Regions from separate parts of the Cupriavidus sp. PET2-C1 genome, predicted to be linked through region 1. Evidence: riboswitches for the same ligand, from Rfam matches in the RefSeq annotation. Region 1 holds a riboswitch; the other holds the start of a gene.
What was found. Region 1 has a riboswitch for glycine ahead of gcvT (glycine cleavage system aminomethyltransferase GcvT). Riboswitches for the same ligand answer to the same signal wherever they lie in the genome.
Positions count from the first base shown of each region.

Region 2: another riboswitch for glycine. It lies ahead of ACX12D_RS21075 (D-amino acid dehydrogenase); the one in region 1 lies ahead of gcvT (glycine cleavage system aminomethyltransferase GcvT).

Region 1 covers NZ_CM137259.1:4,195,976-4,203,238, forward strand. The annotation lists gene ACX12D_RS19065 (UvrD-helicase domain-containing protein) at 1-980, opposite strand, end outside; gene ACX12D_RS19070 (glycine zipper 2TM domain-containing protein) at 1,209-1,439, shown strand; glycine riboswitch at 1,528-1,615, shown strand; glycine riboswitch at 1,637-1,787, shown strand; gene gcvT (glycine cleavage system aminomethyltransferase GcvT) at 1,886-3,013, shown strand; gene gcvH (glycine cleavage system protein GcvH) at 3,114-3,494, shown strand; gene gcvP (aminomethyl-transferring glycine dehydrogenase) at 3,595-6,516, shown strand; gene ACX12D_RS19090 (DUF421 domain-containing protein) at 6,630-7,172, shown strand; gene ACX12D_RS19095 (L-serine ammonia-lyase) at 7,204-7,263, shown strand, end outside.
Region 2 covers NZ_CM137260.1:234,740-242,002, reverse strand. The annotation lists gene ACX12D_RS21080 (DUF3772 domain-containing protein) at 103-2,541, shown strand; gene ACX12D_RS21075 (D-amino acid dehydrogenase) at 2,567-3,835, opposite strand; glycine riboswitch at 4,003-4,099, opposite strand; gene ACX12D_RS21070 (hydrolase) at 4,194-4,880, opposite strand; gene ACX12D_RS21065 (PqiC family protein) at 5,096-5,695, opposite strand; gene ACX12D_RS21060 (PqiB family protein) at 5,689-7,263, opposite strand, start outside.

The sequences.
Region 1 (7,263 bases):
GGGTTGACGGCAATGGGGTCGCCCATGCCGTGCTCGCTCCACAGCTTCTTGTCGAACAGCTTGGGATTGTTGGAGATGACCGCGTTGGCCGCCTCCAGGATGCGCACGGTGGAGCGGTAGTTCTGCTCCAGCTTGACCACCTTCAGGTCGGGGAAATCGGTCTGCAGCAGCTTGAGGTTGTCCAGCGTGGCGCCGCGCCAGCCGTAGATGGCCTGGTCGTCGTCGCCCACCGCGGTGAAGGCCGGCGCGCGCAGGTGCGAGCCGCCGGCGAGCTGCTTGAGCAGTTGGTACTGGCAGGCGTTGGTGTCCTGGTACTCGTCCACCAGGAAGTAGCGCAGCCGGTTCTGCCAGCGCAGGCGCACCTCTTCGTTGCGCGCGAACAGCTCAGCCGGCAGGCGGATCAGGTCGTCGAAGTCCACCGCCTGGTAGGCATGCAGCGTAGCCACGTAGTTGCGGTAGATCAGCGCCGCCTGGTGATCGTCGGGGTTGTCGGCCTGGGCGATGGCGGTCTCGGGATCGACCATGCCGTTCTTCCACAGCGAGATGGTGCTCTGCACGCTGCGGATCAGCTTCTTGTCGGTGGAGGCGAGCTGCTCCTGCACCATGCCGAAGCAATCGTCCGAGTCCATGATGGAGAAGCGCGGCTTCAAGCCCACGTGCTCGGCCTCGGCGCGCAGGATCTGCACGCCCAGCGAGTGGAAGGTGCTCACCGTGATCTGCTTGATGGGGATGCGCTTGCCCTCGCGCGTGGTCTTGCCTTCCATCAGCTTGGCGATCCGCTCCTGCATCTCCTTGGCGGCCTTGTTGGTGAAGGTCACCGCTGCGATGTGCTTGGGCTGGAAACCCTTGTCCTCGATCAGGTGGGCGATCTTCTGCGTGATCACCCGGGTCTTGCCCGAGCCGGCGCCGGCGAGCACCAGGCAGGGGCCGTCGAGGTAGCGAACGGCTTCGGATTGGGCAGGGTTGAGTCCGTGGGTCATGCGTGGCGGGAAGTGACGGATGTGCAGCGTGGAGGCGCGCGCTGGCTGGGCGGAGGGTGGATGCTAACACGCGGCCGAGGCGCCTTTGCGGCAATGAAAGTGGCTCGGCAGGGAGGAGGTAACACTTCGTAAGGTCCGGATCCATGGGCATGCCGGCACCGTCTAACTTACATGTCCGCACGTGTGCGCTCCGTGCCGGATGCATGTCACGATACATTGGAGCGAATCATGAAAACCCTGCAATCCCTGGGCAAGGTCGCCTTGATCGGTATCGCGGTAGCGAGCATGGCCGGCTGTGCCGACATGACTCCCAAGCAACGTAACACCGCGATCGGCGCCGGCGTGGGCGCGGTCGGCGGCGCGGTGCTGACCGGCGGTGATGCACTGGGCACGCTCGGCGGCGCCGCGGTTGGCGGCGTGATCGGTAACGTCACGACCGACAACCCTCGCAGGAGGTAGGCGAGCCGCCCGGCCCTTGCGCCGTTCCGATGGCGCCGGGGTCGGCGCGGACCGCGTTGACAAAGCCTGGGAGCTCCCGTAAATTGCGCGCATCCGACCGGGAGAGCGCGCAGATCTTGCGCCGCCGAAGGGGTATCACCCGAAAACTCTCAGGCACCATGGACTGGTTGGATCGGCTTGCAACATGCACACGATGCACGCCGTACTCTGGAGAGCGGCACCCGCCACTGATCGATCCGTCGACGGCATTGGTGAGCGTGCCCACCGAAGGGGCGCGCAAGGCTAGGGTTTCCAGCAATTGGGATCCCGCCTTGTAATCTCTCAGGTATCGAGGACAGAGGGGTCATCCGCCGCAGCGGATCTGGCAGCGCTATGGCGCGCCGAATCCTGCGGCGGATGGCCCTTTTTCGTTTTCGAACCGAGATTTGCCTTCCCCCGAGGATTCCATGACGCTCCAGGCCACGCCCCTCAACGCCATCCACCGCGCACTCGGCGCCCGCATGGTCGACTTCGGCGGCTGGGACATGCCGGTCAACTACGGCTCCCAGATCGAGGAACACCATGCCGTGCGCAGCGATGCCGGCATGTTCGACGTCTCCCACATGTGCGTGGTCGACCTCAAGGGCGCCAATGTGCGCCCCTTCCTGCGCGGCCTTCTGGCCAACAACGTCGACAAGCTGCAAACGCCGGGCAAGGCGCTGTACTCCTGCATGCTGGATGAGAAGGGCGGCGTCATCGACGACCTGATCGTCTATTTCTTCGCCGAGGACGACTTCCGCCTGGTGGTCAACGCCGGTACGGCCAATGACGACATCCAGTGGATCGCGGCACGCAATGCCGCCACCGGCAGTGGCGTGGCCATCACCCCACGCCGCGGCGACAACGCGCCCGAAGGCGTGGAGCCGCTGGCTATCGTCGCCGTGCAAGGCCCGAACGCCCGCGCCAAGGTCTGGAGCGCCTTCCCCTCCACGCAACCCAGCGAAGCCCTGAAGCCGTTCAATGCGCTGGTCGTGCAGGATCCCGCGCTGGGCGAAGTCATGGTGGCGCGCACCGGTTACACCGGTGAAGACGGTTTCGAACTGGTGGTGCCCGCTGCGAATGTGGCTGGCCTGTGGGAAAAGCTGGTCGCCGAGGGCGTGCGCCCGGCGGGCCTGGGCGCGCGCGACACGCTGCGCCTGGAGGCCGGCATGAACCTGTACGGCCAGGACATGGATATCCACACCTCGCCGCTCAATGCCGGCCTGGCCTGGACCGTGGACCTGCAAAGCGAACGCGACTTCACCGGCAAGGCGGCCCTGGTCGCCGGCGGCCAGGCCCAGCAGTTCGTCGGGCTGATCCTGCGCGAAAAAGGCGGCGTGCTGCGCGCCCATCAGAAGGTCATCACCCCCGCTGGCGAAGGCGAAATCACCAGCGGCACCTTCAGCCCCTCGCTGTCCCAATCCATCGCTTTTGCCCGCCTGCCGCGCGACGTGGCCATCGGCGCCGAAGTGCAGGTCGAGATCCGCGACCGCAAACTCGCCGCGACTGTGGTTAAACTGCCGTTTGTGCGCAATGGCAAGGCACTCGTGAGCTGAACGCTCGCACCGGTCACAGCGCGCCCGCCGGCGGTTACCCCGTCGAACATCGACACCCCCCGGCTGGCGCTGAATAACAAATTGAATCTGGAGCAATCCCATGAATTTCCCCGCCGACCTGAAATACACCGAGTCCCATGAGTGGGTGCGCGTCGAAGCCGACGGCACGCTGACCATCGGCATCACCGACCACGCGCAGGACGCGCTGGGCGACATCGTCTTCCTGGAACTGCCGGAAGTGGGCAAGTCGGTCGGCGCCGGCGACGCGCTGGCCGTGGTGGAATCGGTCAAGGCCGCATCCGACATCTACGCGCCGGTGGCCGGCGAAGTGATCGCCATCAACGACGCCGCCGCCGCCTCGCCGGAAAGCGTCAATGCCGACGCGTTCGACGCCTGGCTGTTCAAGCTCAAGCCGGCCAACAGCGACGACGTGAACGGCCTGATGTCGGCCGACGCCTATAAGGCCAACGTCGGCGCCTGATGCCAAGTCGTCATTCCCGCGCCACGGGAATGACGGATAAAGACTGCCGCGACGCGGACCGGGCCGACCACCCGCCGCACGCTCCCACGAGATTCTTGCCATGAACGCCCCGCTGCCCATGACCGCCGCCCAAGTTGCCCGGCCCACGCTGGCCGAACTGGAGGCGCGCGACGCCTTCGCCTCCCGCCATATCGGCCCCGACGACGCCGAACAACAGCACATGCTCAAGGTGCTGGGCTATGACAGCCGCGCCGCACTGATCGACGCCGTCATCCCCGCCGCCATCCGCCGCCGCGACGGCATGCCGCTGGGCGAGTTCACCGCGCCGCTGACCGAAGAAGCCGCGCTGGCCAAGCTGCGTGGCCTGGCCAGCAAGAACCGCGTGCTCAAGAGCTTTATCGGCCAGGGCTACTACAACACGCTGACCCCGGGCGTGGTGCTGCGCAACATCTTCGAGAACCCGGCCTGGTACACCGCCTACACGCCCTACCAGCCCGAGATCTCCCAAGGCCGCCTGGAAGCCATGCTGAACTTCCAGCAAATGGTGACCGACCTGACCGGCCTGGACATCGCCAATGCGTCGATGCTGGATGAAGGCACGGCGGCTGCCGAAGCCATGACGCTGCTGCAGCGCGTCAACAAGCACGCCTCCACCACCTTCTATGTCGCGGACGACGTGCTGCCGCAAACGCTGGAAGTGGTACGCACCCGCGCGCTGCCGCTGGGCATCGAAGTCAAGGTTGGCCCCGCTGCCGAAGCGGCCGGCGCCCATGCCTTCGGCGTGCTGCTGCAGTACCCCGGCGTGAACGGCGATGTGGCCGACTACCGCGCCATCGCCGATGCGGTGCACGCTGCCGGCGGCCTCGTGGTGGCTGCCGCCGACCTGCTGGCGCTGACCCTGATCGCCGCGCCCGGCGAGTGGGGCGCCGACGTGGCGGTGGGCAACTCGCAACGCTTTGGCGTGCCGCTCGGCTTTGGCGGCCCGCACGCCGGCTACATGGCGGTCAAGGATGCCTTCAAGCGCTCCATGCCCGGCCGCCTGGTGGGCGTGACCATCGACGCGCAAGGCAACAAGGCATACCGCCTGGCCCTGCAAACGCGCGAGCAGCATATCCGCCGCGAGAAAGCGACGTCGAACATCTGCACGGCACAGGTACTGCTGGCTGTGATGGCCTCGATGTACGCCGTGTACCACGGCCCGCAAGGCCTCAAGCGCATCGCCCAGCGCGTGCACCGCCTGACGGCCACGCTGGCCGGCGGCCTGGAGCAACTGGGCTACGCGCGCACCAACGCCACCTTCTTCGATACGCTGACGGTGGAAACCGGCTTCAATACCGAAGCCCTGCATGCTTCGGCAACCGCGCGGGGCATCAACCTGCGCCACGCCGGCGCCACCCGCATCGGCATCTCGCTGGATGAGACCGCCTCGCGCGAGGACGTCATCGCCCTGCTGGAAATCTTCGCCCACGGCAAGCCGGTGCCCGGCTTCGATGCACTCGAAGCCGCCGCGCTAGATGCGTTCCCGGCCGGCCTGGCGCGCCAGAGCACCTACCTGACGCACCCGGTGTTCAACACGCACCACGCCGAGCACGAAATGCTGCGCTACCTGCGCATGCTGGCCGACAAGGACCTGGCGCTGGACCGCACCATGATCCCGCTGGGCTCGTGCACCATGAAGCTCAACGCCACCAGCGAGATGATCCCGGTGACGTGGCCCGAGTTCAGCAAGATCCACCCGTTCGCGCCGCTGGACCAGACGGTCGGCTACCGCGAGATGATCGACCAGCTCGAAGCCATGCTGTGCGCCGCCACCGGCTACGCCGCGGTCAGCCTGCAGCCCAATGCCGGCTCGCAAGGCGAATACGCCGGCCTGCTGATCATCCATGCGTACCACGCCAGCCGTGGCGAAAGCCACCGCGACATCTGCCTGATCCCCTCCTCCGCGCACGGCACCAACCCGGCGTCGGCACAGATGGCCGGCATGAAGGTGGTGGTGGTGGCCTGTGACGAGAACGGCAACGTCGACCTGGCAGACCTGGCGAAAAAGGCCGAGCAGCACAGCAAGAACCTCGCCGCGATCATGATCACCTATCCGTCTACGCACGGCGTATTCGAACAGGGCGTGCAGCAGATCTGCGACATCGTGCACCAGCACGGTGGCCAGGTCTATGTGGACGGCGCCAACATGAACGCCATGGTCGGCACCGCCGCGCCAGGCCAGTTCGGTGGCGACGTGTCCCACCTGAACCTGCACAAGACCTTCTGCATCCCCCACGGCGGTGGCGGCCCGGGCGTTGGCCCGGTGGCGGTCGGCGCGCATCTGGCTGACTTCCTGCCCAACCAGGACAGCGTGGGCTATCGCCGCGACGACCAGGGCATCGGCGGCGTGTCCGCCGCGCCGTTCGGCTCGGCCAGCATCCTGCCGATCTCGTGGATGTACATCGCCATGATGGGCTCGGCCGGCCTGACCGCCGCCACCGAAAACGCCATCCTGGCCGCCAACTACGTGGCGCGCCGCCTGTCGCCGCACTTCCCCGTGCTCTACACCGGCCAGCACGGCCTGGTGGCGCACGAGTGCATCCTGGACGTGCGCGCGCTGCAGAAGACCACCGGCATCTCCAACGAGGACGTGGCCAAGCGCCTGATGGACTACGGCTTCCACGCCCCCACCATGAGCTTCCCGGTGCCGGGCACGCTAATGATCGAGCCGACCGAGAGCGAAGCCCTGCACGAGCTGGACCGCTTTATCGACGCGATGATCGCCATCCGCGCCGAGATCGCCCGCGTGGAAGACGGCACCTTCGACCGCGAGGACAACCCGCTGAAGAACGCGCCGCACACCGCCGCGGTGATCACCGCCGACGTGTGGGAACACAAGTACACGCGCCAGGAAGCCGCCTACCCGGTGGCCGCGCTGCGCACGCAGAAGTACTGGCCGCCCGTTGGCCGTGCGGACAACGTGTACGGCGACCGCAACCTGTTCTGCGCCTGCGTGCCCATGAGCGAGTACGCTGAAGAGTAAGCGGGCATGAGGCCGGGGCCGCCGCGGGTCGCGGCTGCCCCGGCGCATCGCCCTCGCGCTATGCTCTGTGTGGATGCGCGGCCATCCGGCCGTGCCCGGAATGCGGAGCACGCATGTGGAATCTCAGCGCCCCATGGTGGGAATTCGTCCTGCGCGGACTGATCGTCTACGGCAGCCTGCTGGTGCTGCTGCGGCTGTCCGGCAAGCGCCAGATCGGGCAGCTCACCTCGCTCGACCTGGTGCTGCTGCTGGTGCTGTCCAACGCCGTGCAGAATTCCATGAACGCCGGGGACAACTCCGTCACGGCCGGGTTGATCCTGGCGGTGACGCTGGTCGGCGCCAACCTTGTGCTGGCGTGGCTGAGCTGGCGCAGCCGGCGCTTCGAGAACGTCGTCGAGGGGCGCCCGCAGATATTGATTCACGACGGCATGGTTTTCGGTGACGTGATGAAGCGCGCTTTCGTGACCCGCGACGACCTGCACAAGGCACTACGCCATGCAGGGTGCGAGCGCGTTGCCGATGTGCATTTCGCGATCCTCGAGAACGACGGCACCATCAGCGTGCTGGTAAAGAAAGACGCGCCGCCCACGCCGCCCAATGCGGCGGGTTCGCTGTGGCGCGCCCCCATTAATCAGGACATGGACGCGCCGGTCTGATCCCGGCGCTAGCCAACCCCAGGAGCCTACCGTGGCTGTCAGCGTCTTCGATCTGTTCAAGGTGGGCATTGGCCCATCGAGCTCGCACACC
Region 2 (7,263 bases), on a different replicon from region 1:
GTCGCCCCCCGGTCATCGACCGTCTGACGAGCCATGGCAATCCACGCGAACCTGCGCGATTGCCGGCCCGGCAAGCCGATCAGCAAGGATCTTTCCCTTTCTATGAGCAAACTCCCCAGGTTCGTGCTGAGCCTTGTGCTGGTTGCGCTATTGCACCTGACCCCCAACGCATTCCCGGCCGCAGCCGCCGCAGCCGCCGTCGACACCACCTCGAACGCGGATGCGCCCGCCACCAAGCCCCCATCGCACGCGGATGCCGTTGCCGAGCTGAAACGGCTCCAGACCGAGCAGGACCGCATCAAGCAACTGGCGTCGTCGCCCACCAGCGGCACGCAGCTCGAAGGGCTGGATGACGCCATCCACCAGTTGGCAAGCGACGTCGACAAGCTGAGCGCCGCGCTCACGCCCCAGCGTGCGCAGTTGCAGGCACAGCTCGACGTGCTCGGGCCGCCACCCGCCGCCGGCACCACGCCGGAGGCCGCTGCCGTCGCACAGCAGCGGGCGGACTTGAACGCGCGCAAGGCCCAACTGGACAGCGGACTGAAGCAAGCGGCCGAGGTCAAAGGCAATGTCACCAACCTGACCGAGCAGATCGCCAAGCTGCAGCGCAGCCGCTTGAAGAACCAGCTCGCGCTGCGCTCGCCCAGCATTCTCAGCATGGCATTCTGGGAGCCGTTGTTCGCGCCAAGCCCGGAGGACCAGCAGCGGCTGAACGCGTTCAAAGGACAAGTCACCCCGTTGTGGGACCTGGCCTGGCAGCCGGGGCGGCAAGCCATCACCGCCCTGCTTCTGCTGCTTGCGATCAGCGTCTGGACCATCGGCCGACGGCTGATCGAGCGGGCGCTGGCATGGTTCTGCCTGACGCGCTTGCCCGAGAGCCGGCTGCGGCGCAGCGCACTCGCGCTTGCAACGGCACTCGCGACGGTTGCGGCGACCGCCATCGCGGTACAGGTTCTGTGTTTTGCTTTCGCCCCGCACTACGAACTGCCAGCTCAGGTGCAAGACCTGATCAGCGAACTCGGCAAGCTGACGCTGACAAGCGCGCTGATCGCGGGCCTGGGACGGGCATTGCTGTGCACGCGCCATCCCTCATGGCGCGTGCCCGCGCTAGCCGACAAGGTCGCGCTGGCGATGCGGCCTTTCCCTAGTGTCCTCGCGGGCCTGCTGCTGATCGCCGGCACACTCGAGCAACTCAACCGGACCGCGGACACAAGCTTGCAGGTGACCTTGCTAGGCCGCGGCCTGGTGTCGCTTGTGGTGGTGCTGACCATCGGCGCAGCGCTGCTGCGCGCCAACCGCGTGCGCACGAAGCTCGCCGCGGCGGGCGAGCGTCCTGAAGCGCGCTCCACCTTTGCCGGCCTGATCCACGCTAGCGTCACGATGACGGTCGTCGCCTCGCTGATGGCGCTGCTGATCGGCTACATCACGTTCGCGCGCTTCCTGACCTACGAGCTTGTCTGGATCGACATCGTCCTGTGCAGCTTGTACCTGTTGACGCAACTGACCCGCGACGTCTGCGAAAGCGTGTTCAGCGCGCACCATCCAAGCGGCAAGGTCATCAAGCAGTTGTTCGGACTCGGGGACAGCCATCTCGCGCAGGCGTCAACGGTGCTGTCGGGGATCGGCACCAGCCTGCTGCTCCTGGTGGCTGTCATCGCGCTGCTGACCGGCGGCTTCGGCACCACGCCGAGCGACCTGCTCAACAGCCTGCTGACGATGCTCGGCGGCGAGCGGCTGCGCAGCCTCAACATCATGCCCGACCGCATCCTGAACGCGGTCATCGCGCTCTCGGTCGGCACCTACCTGCTGCGCTCGGTGCGGCGCTGGCTGGACGCTGAACTCTTGCCGAAGCTCGGCATGGAGGCGGGCCTGCGCGCATCGCTCATCACGTTGTTCAGCAACATCGGCTATGTGCTGATCGTATTGCTGACGCTGTCGCTGCTGGGCGTCAGATGGGAAAACCTGGCCTGGATCGTCAGCGCGCTGTCCGTGGGCATTGGCTTCGGCCTGCAGGAGATCGTCAAGAACTTCGTGTCGGGGCTCATCCTGCTGACCGAGCGCCCGGTGAAGGTCGGCGACATGGTAAGCATCGGCGGCGTGGAGGGCGACATCAAGCGCATCAACGTGCGCGCGACGGAGATCCTGCTGGGCGACCGCTCGACCGTGATCGTGCCCAACTCGCAGCTGATCTCGCAGAACCTGCGCAATGTAACGATGAGCAACAGCACGCAAGGCGTCGCGACGCTGCTGCTCACCTTCCCGTTGAACATCGATCCCGAACAGGTGCGCGAACTGCTGCTCGACTCCTATCGGGAAAATGAGGCGATCCTCGACAAGCCCGCGCCATCCGTCACGTTCAGCCAGCTGGCGCCGAACGGAATCACGCTTAGCGTGACGGGCTACGTCGGCAGCCCGCGGATCGCCACCGCGACCAAGAGCGACCTGCTGTTCGAGATACTGAAGCGGCTGCGCGCGGCCGATATCTCGCTGTCGGTCCCGCAGACGTTGCGGGTGGAGAATATGGCCGCGCTTGGCGCGTAACGCGTCCGGCCCCTTACGCGGCCCGTTACGGAGTCACCAGCGCCACCGAGTCCTGCACGCCATGCGCACGCCTGGCGCCCATGGCTTGCTGCACCACATCGCCGATCATGTCCGCGGTGACCGCCGACAGCGTCCATCCCAGGTGACCGTGGCCGGTGTTGTAGAACACGCAGGGCGCACGGCCCCGGCCCACGCGCGGCAGCATGGTAGGCATCATCGGCCGCAGGCCGGCCCAGGGCACCACGCTGCGCGTGCTGACGCCGGGGAAGCACTGGTTGACCCAATCCACCAGCGGGCGGATGCGGTCGGCGCGGATGTCGCGGTTGTAGCCGTTGAACTCCGCCGTGCCCGCCACGCGGAAGCGGTCAACGCCCAGGCGGCTGGTGACCAGCTTGGTTTCGTCGTCGAGCAGGCTCACGATGGGCGCGGCCGCCTGGCTTTGCGCGTCGTTCAGGTTGACGGTGATCGAATAGCCCTTGACCGGATAGATGTTGACGCGGTCGCCAAGGCTGGCCGCCAGCGCCCGGCTGGCCGTGCCGGCACAGACGACCACGCCGTCGAACATGCGCGATTCGGCCTGCTGGCCGTCGCTGCTGACGATGGTGACCTGCCGGCCATCGGTGCTGACCGACTGGACATCCTGGTTGTACAGGCAACGCACGCCCAGGCGGTCGATGGCCGCGGCCATGCCGCTGGTGAACTTGTGGATGTCGCCAGTGGAGTCGCTCTGGGTGAAATAGCCGCCGTAGTACTGCCCGGCCAGGGTCGGCTCGATGGCGCGCATTTCTTCCGGCGTGACAGCGTGGCGCTCCAGCCCGCCCTCGGCCAGCAGCTTGGACACCCTGCCGGCATGCTCGAAACCCGCCTTGTCGCGATAGATATGGAGGATGCCTTCCTTCTTCAGGTCGAAATCGATGCCTTCGGCCGCCGCCCAGGAGAACAGGTGGTCGCGCGCGGCAATCGCCAGGCGCGTGGTCTCGATGGTGTTCTTGCGGTAATGGGGAATGGCGGCGATGAACTCGGCGAACCAGGACAGCTTGTGCCAGCTCGGGCGCGGGTTGACCAGCAGCGGCGCATCGCTCTTGAGCATCCACTTGATGCCCTTGAGGATGGTGGACCAGTGTGTCCAGACTTCGGCGTTGGAAGCGGAAAGCTGGCCGCCGTTGGCGAACGAGGTTTCCATGGCGGCATAGCGGTGCTTTTCGAGCAGGGTGACCGAGAAACCGCGTTTGGCGAGCGCGTAGGCAGTGGTCACGCCGGTGATGCCACCACCGATAACGGCAATTGTTTTCATCTCTATGGTTCCAGGACGTCGGATGGGAGCCTCTTGCGCGGCATGCGCAAAAGACGCCCCCTCTGTCCTTGACCTGAGAGATTCACGATACGCCACTTTGGGGTGGCGGGGATCGCTTGCTCCTTCGGTACCGCCGGCTGACGAGCGCCGGGGTTCTTCAGAGTTCAAACGTGATACCGGTCCTTTTGCCTGAGAGTTTCCGGGGCGGTTGCTCCTTCGGCGCTGCCCGGCGCTTGGCCAGGCAGTCTCTCCCGATATCACTTTGCATGCCGCCGGGTAATACCAGGTGGCATGGCTCGGAACTTTAGCACTAGTCTGACTGCCTGGGGAAGTTCCCTGCGGGTTCAGGCCACGAATTTCAGCGGGCCGGCACCGGCGCGAGGGACTCGTGCGGCGTGGCGGTGCGCTGCGCGGCCTTGTGCACCATGGTGTAGGCATAGTCCACGCCCATGCCGTAGGCGCCCGAGTGTTCCTTGACCAGCTTCATCACGGCGTCATAGGTGTCGCGATGGGCCCAGTCGCGCTGCCATTCGAGCAGCACCTGCTGCCAGGTCACCGGCACCACGCCGGCCTGCACCATGCGCTGCATGGCGTAGTCGTGCGCTTCCTTGCTGGTGCCGCCGGAGGCGTCGGCCACCATATAGATCTCGTAGTCGCTGTCGTGCATCGCGGACAGCGCGAAGGTGGTGTTGCAGACCTCGGTCCACAGGCCGGCCACGATGATCTTCTTGCGGCCGTTGGCGGCCAGCGCGTCGCGCACCTTCTGGTCGTCCCACGAGTTCATCGAGGTGCGTTCCAGCGTCTGCTGGCCGGGGAATACGTCAAGCAGTTCGGGGTAGGTGTAGCCGGAGAAAGACTCGCTCTCCACCGTGGTGATGGTGGTGGGGATATTGAAGATCCTGGCCGCCTTGGCCAGCCCGACGGCGTTGTTTTTCATCGCCTGGCGGTCCATCGACTGCACGCCGAAGGCCATCTGCGGCTGGTGGTCGATGAAGATCAGCTGGCTGTTTTGCGGGGTCAGGACTTCGAGCTTGGCGTTGGTCATGATTTCTCTCTCCTTGGCTACTTGGCTATTTGGCAACTTGGCTACATGGTTGAATTATTTAGAACGTCGTCGTTGGCGTCGATCCGTCCATGGGTTGAACTTTATGGCAGAGCCGGCCGTCGATGTGATGAATCCGTCGGATAAGTTGTTCAATTTTATTGATCTATATTTTGAGGCACCAGGCGATGCGCCACAGACGCCACGCCGCGCGAGACTCACAGCCGTAGCGAGCGCACAGCCGCCGCGATATCGGCAGCGGCGTTGACCACGACCTGCTGATAGCCAGCGACAACGCCATCCACGCCACCCGGCGCGGCCAACTCCGCCCGTGTGTGGCCCACCGTCACCTTGCCATCGGGCAATCGGCGCACGGTCCAGTTGACGATGGCGCTGACGCGTTCGTCGATCTGGGCATCGATCTGCACCACTTCCGCGCTGACGCGGTAAAGCGGCTCCGCGCCGGACCTGCCATGCTGGTAGGCATCGACCGCGCCCAGGCTGGCCTGCAATCGCTGGGACAGCGCGTCGCGAAACTCATCCGGCAGCGATGCCGACCAGCGATCCTGCGCCAATAGCCTGAGCCTGCCATTGCCGTCGCTCAGGACAAGATTGACCCGGTTGACGCGCTCCGGCACGCGAACGGGCACCACTTCGATCCACACAGGCGCCGCGGCCTGGCTGGGCGCTGGCGTGGCCGCCGGCAGCGACAACGTGTAGTACCGCGCCTGCGGCGAAGCACAGCCGGCCAGCGCAGCAGCGGCAAAGGCGATCACCGCGCCCGCGGCCAGCCGCGGCGGATTGAAGCGCCTCACCATGGTGCCTCCTGCCCCGTCTTGCCGCGCACCACGGCTTCCGGGTGCCCTTCCAGATAATCGGTCAAGGTGCGCAGCGAGATGGCGGTGCGCGTCAACTCCTGCAGCATGCGGCGCGCGTCTTGCTGCATCGGCGCGTTTGCGTCGAGCGCGCCATTGGCCGCCTGCAGTGTCTGGTGCGCGTCCCGCAGCACGGTGGCGACTTGCGGCATCACGTCGCCATTGACCTGGGTCACCAGCTTGTCGGCGTTGCTCAGCATCTTGTCCAGTGACGCCATCGTGGTCCGGAGGTCCTGGCCGATCTGCTCAAACGGCACCTTGTCCAGCTTGGAGACGATGTCTCCCAACTTGGTCTGCAGTTCGTCGAATGCCCCGGGTATGGTGGGGAGCTCGGGCACGGGGGTGTCCAGGCTGAGCTTGACCGGTGGCGCGTTAGCGAAGAAATCAAACGCCACAAAGACCTGGCCCGTCAGCAGGTTGCCGGTGCGCAGCTGCGCCCGGAGGCCGCGCTTGTTCAGCACATCGGCGATGCCCCTGGCGTGGGGCTTATCCGCGAGGTCGCGCGCGGATAAGCCAATGCGGGAAGGATATAGCTCCACGATGACGGGCATGCGGAAGGCCTTCTTGTCGCGCTGGTATTCGATCCCGATGGATCGAACCTGGCCCACCGCGATGCCGCGAAAATCAACCGGAGCGCCGGGAGACAGGCCGCGCACGGACTGGTCGAAGTAGAGCACGGCCAGCGTGGGCGCAAGCTCGTCGGCGGCCTTGAAGGCGTTGGCCTGGTCGCTGGCAAGCATGAACTGGGTGTTTTCTCCTGCCACCGCGGCAGCCTTGGCATCGTCCGGCGCCTGGAAGGCAACGCCACCGAGCAACATCGTGGCAAGCGACTGCGTGTTGAGCTTGAACCCACCCGAGTCGAGCTTGATATCGACGCCGCTGGCGTGCCAGAAGCGCGTATCCACGGTGACCATCTGGTCATAGGGCTTGTTGATGAACACCCGGACGGACAGGTCCCGGCCATCGGGATTGAGCCGATAGGCCACCACCTGCCCGACCTGCACACGCCGGTAGTAGACCGGAGAGCCGATATCGAGCGAGCCAAGGTCCGCGGCGCGCAGCACGAACTGCGTGCCGGAGGCATCGGTGGTGACAACAGGCGGTGCTTCCAGCCCGGTGAAGGCGCGTCCGCGCACCGCGGACCTGCCGGCGTCCACGCCGATATAGGAGCCGGACACCAGCGTCTCCAGGCCCGAGATGCCAGAGCCGGCGATCCTCGGGCGCACCACCCAGAAGCGGGTGTCCTGGCTCGAGAAACTCTCGGCGTCGCTGGTCAGCTCGATAGTCGCGACGACATGCGAGCGGTCCGGCGCCAGCCGCAGTGACTTGACGAGGCCGATATCCACGGCCTTATAGCGCACCGGGGTCTTGCCGGGGATGAGTCCATCGGCCGTGCGGAAGCTCACCGTGACCGTTGGGCCGCGCTCGGCCAAGGTGTGGATCAGCAACGACAGCGAGATCACGGCAGCGGCAATGGGGACCAGCCAGACGAGCGAGGGTATCCAGCGCCC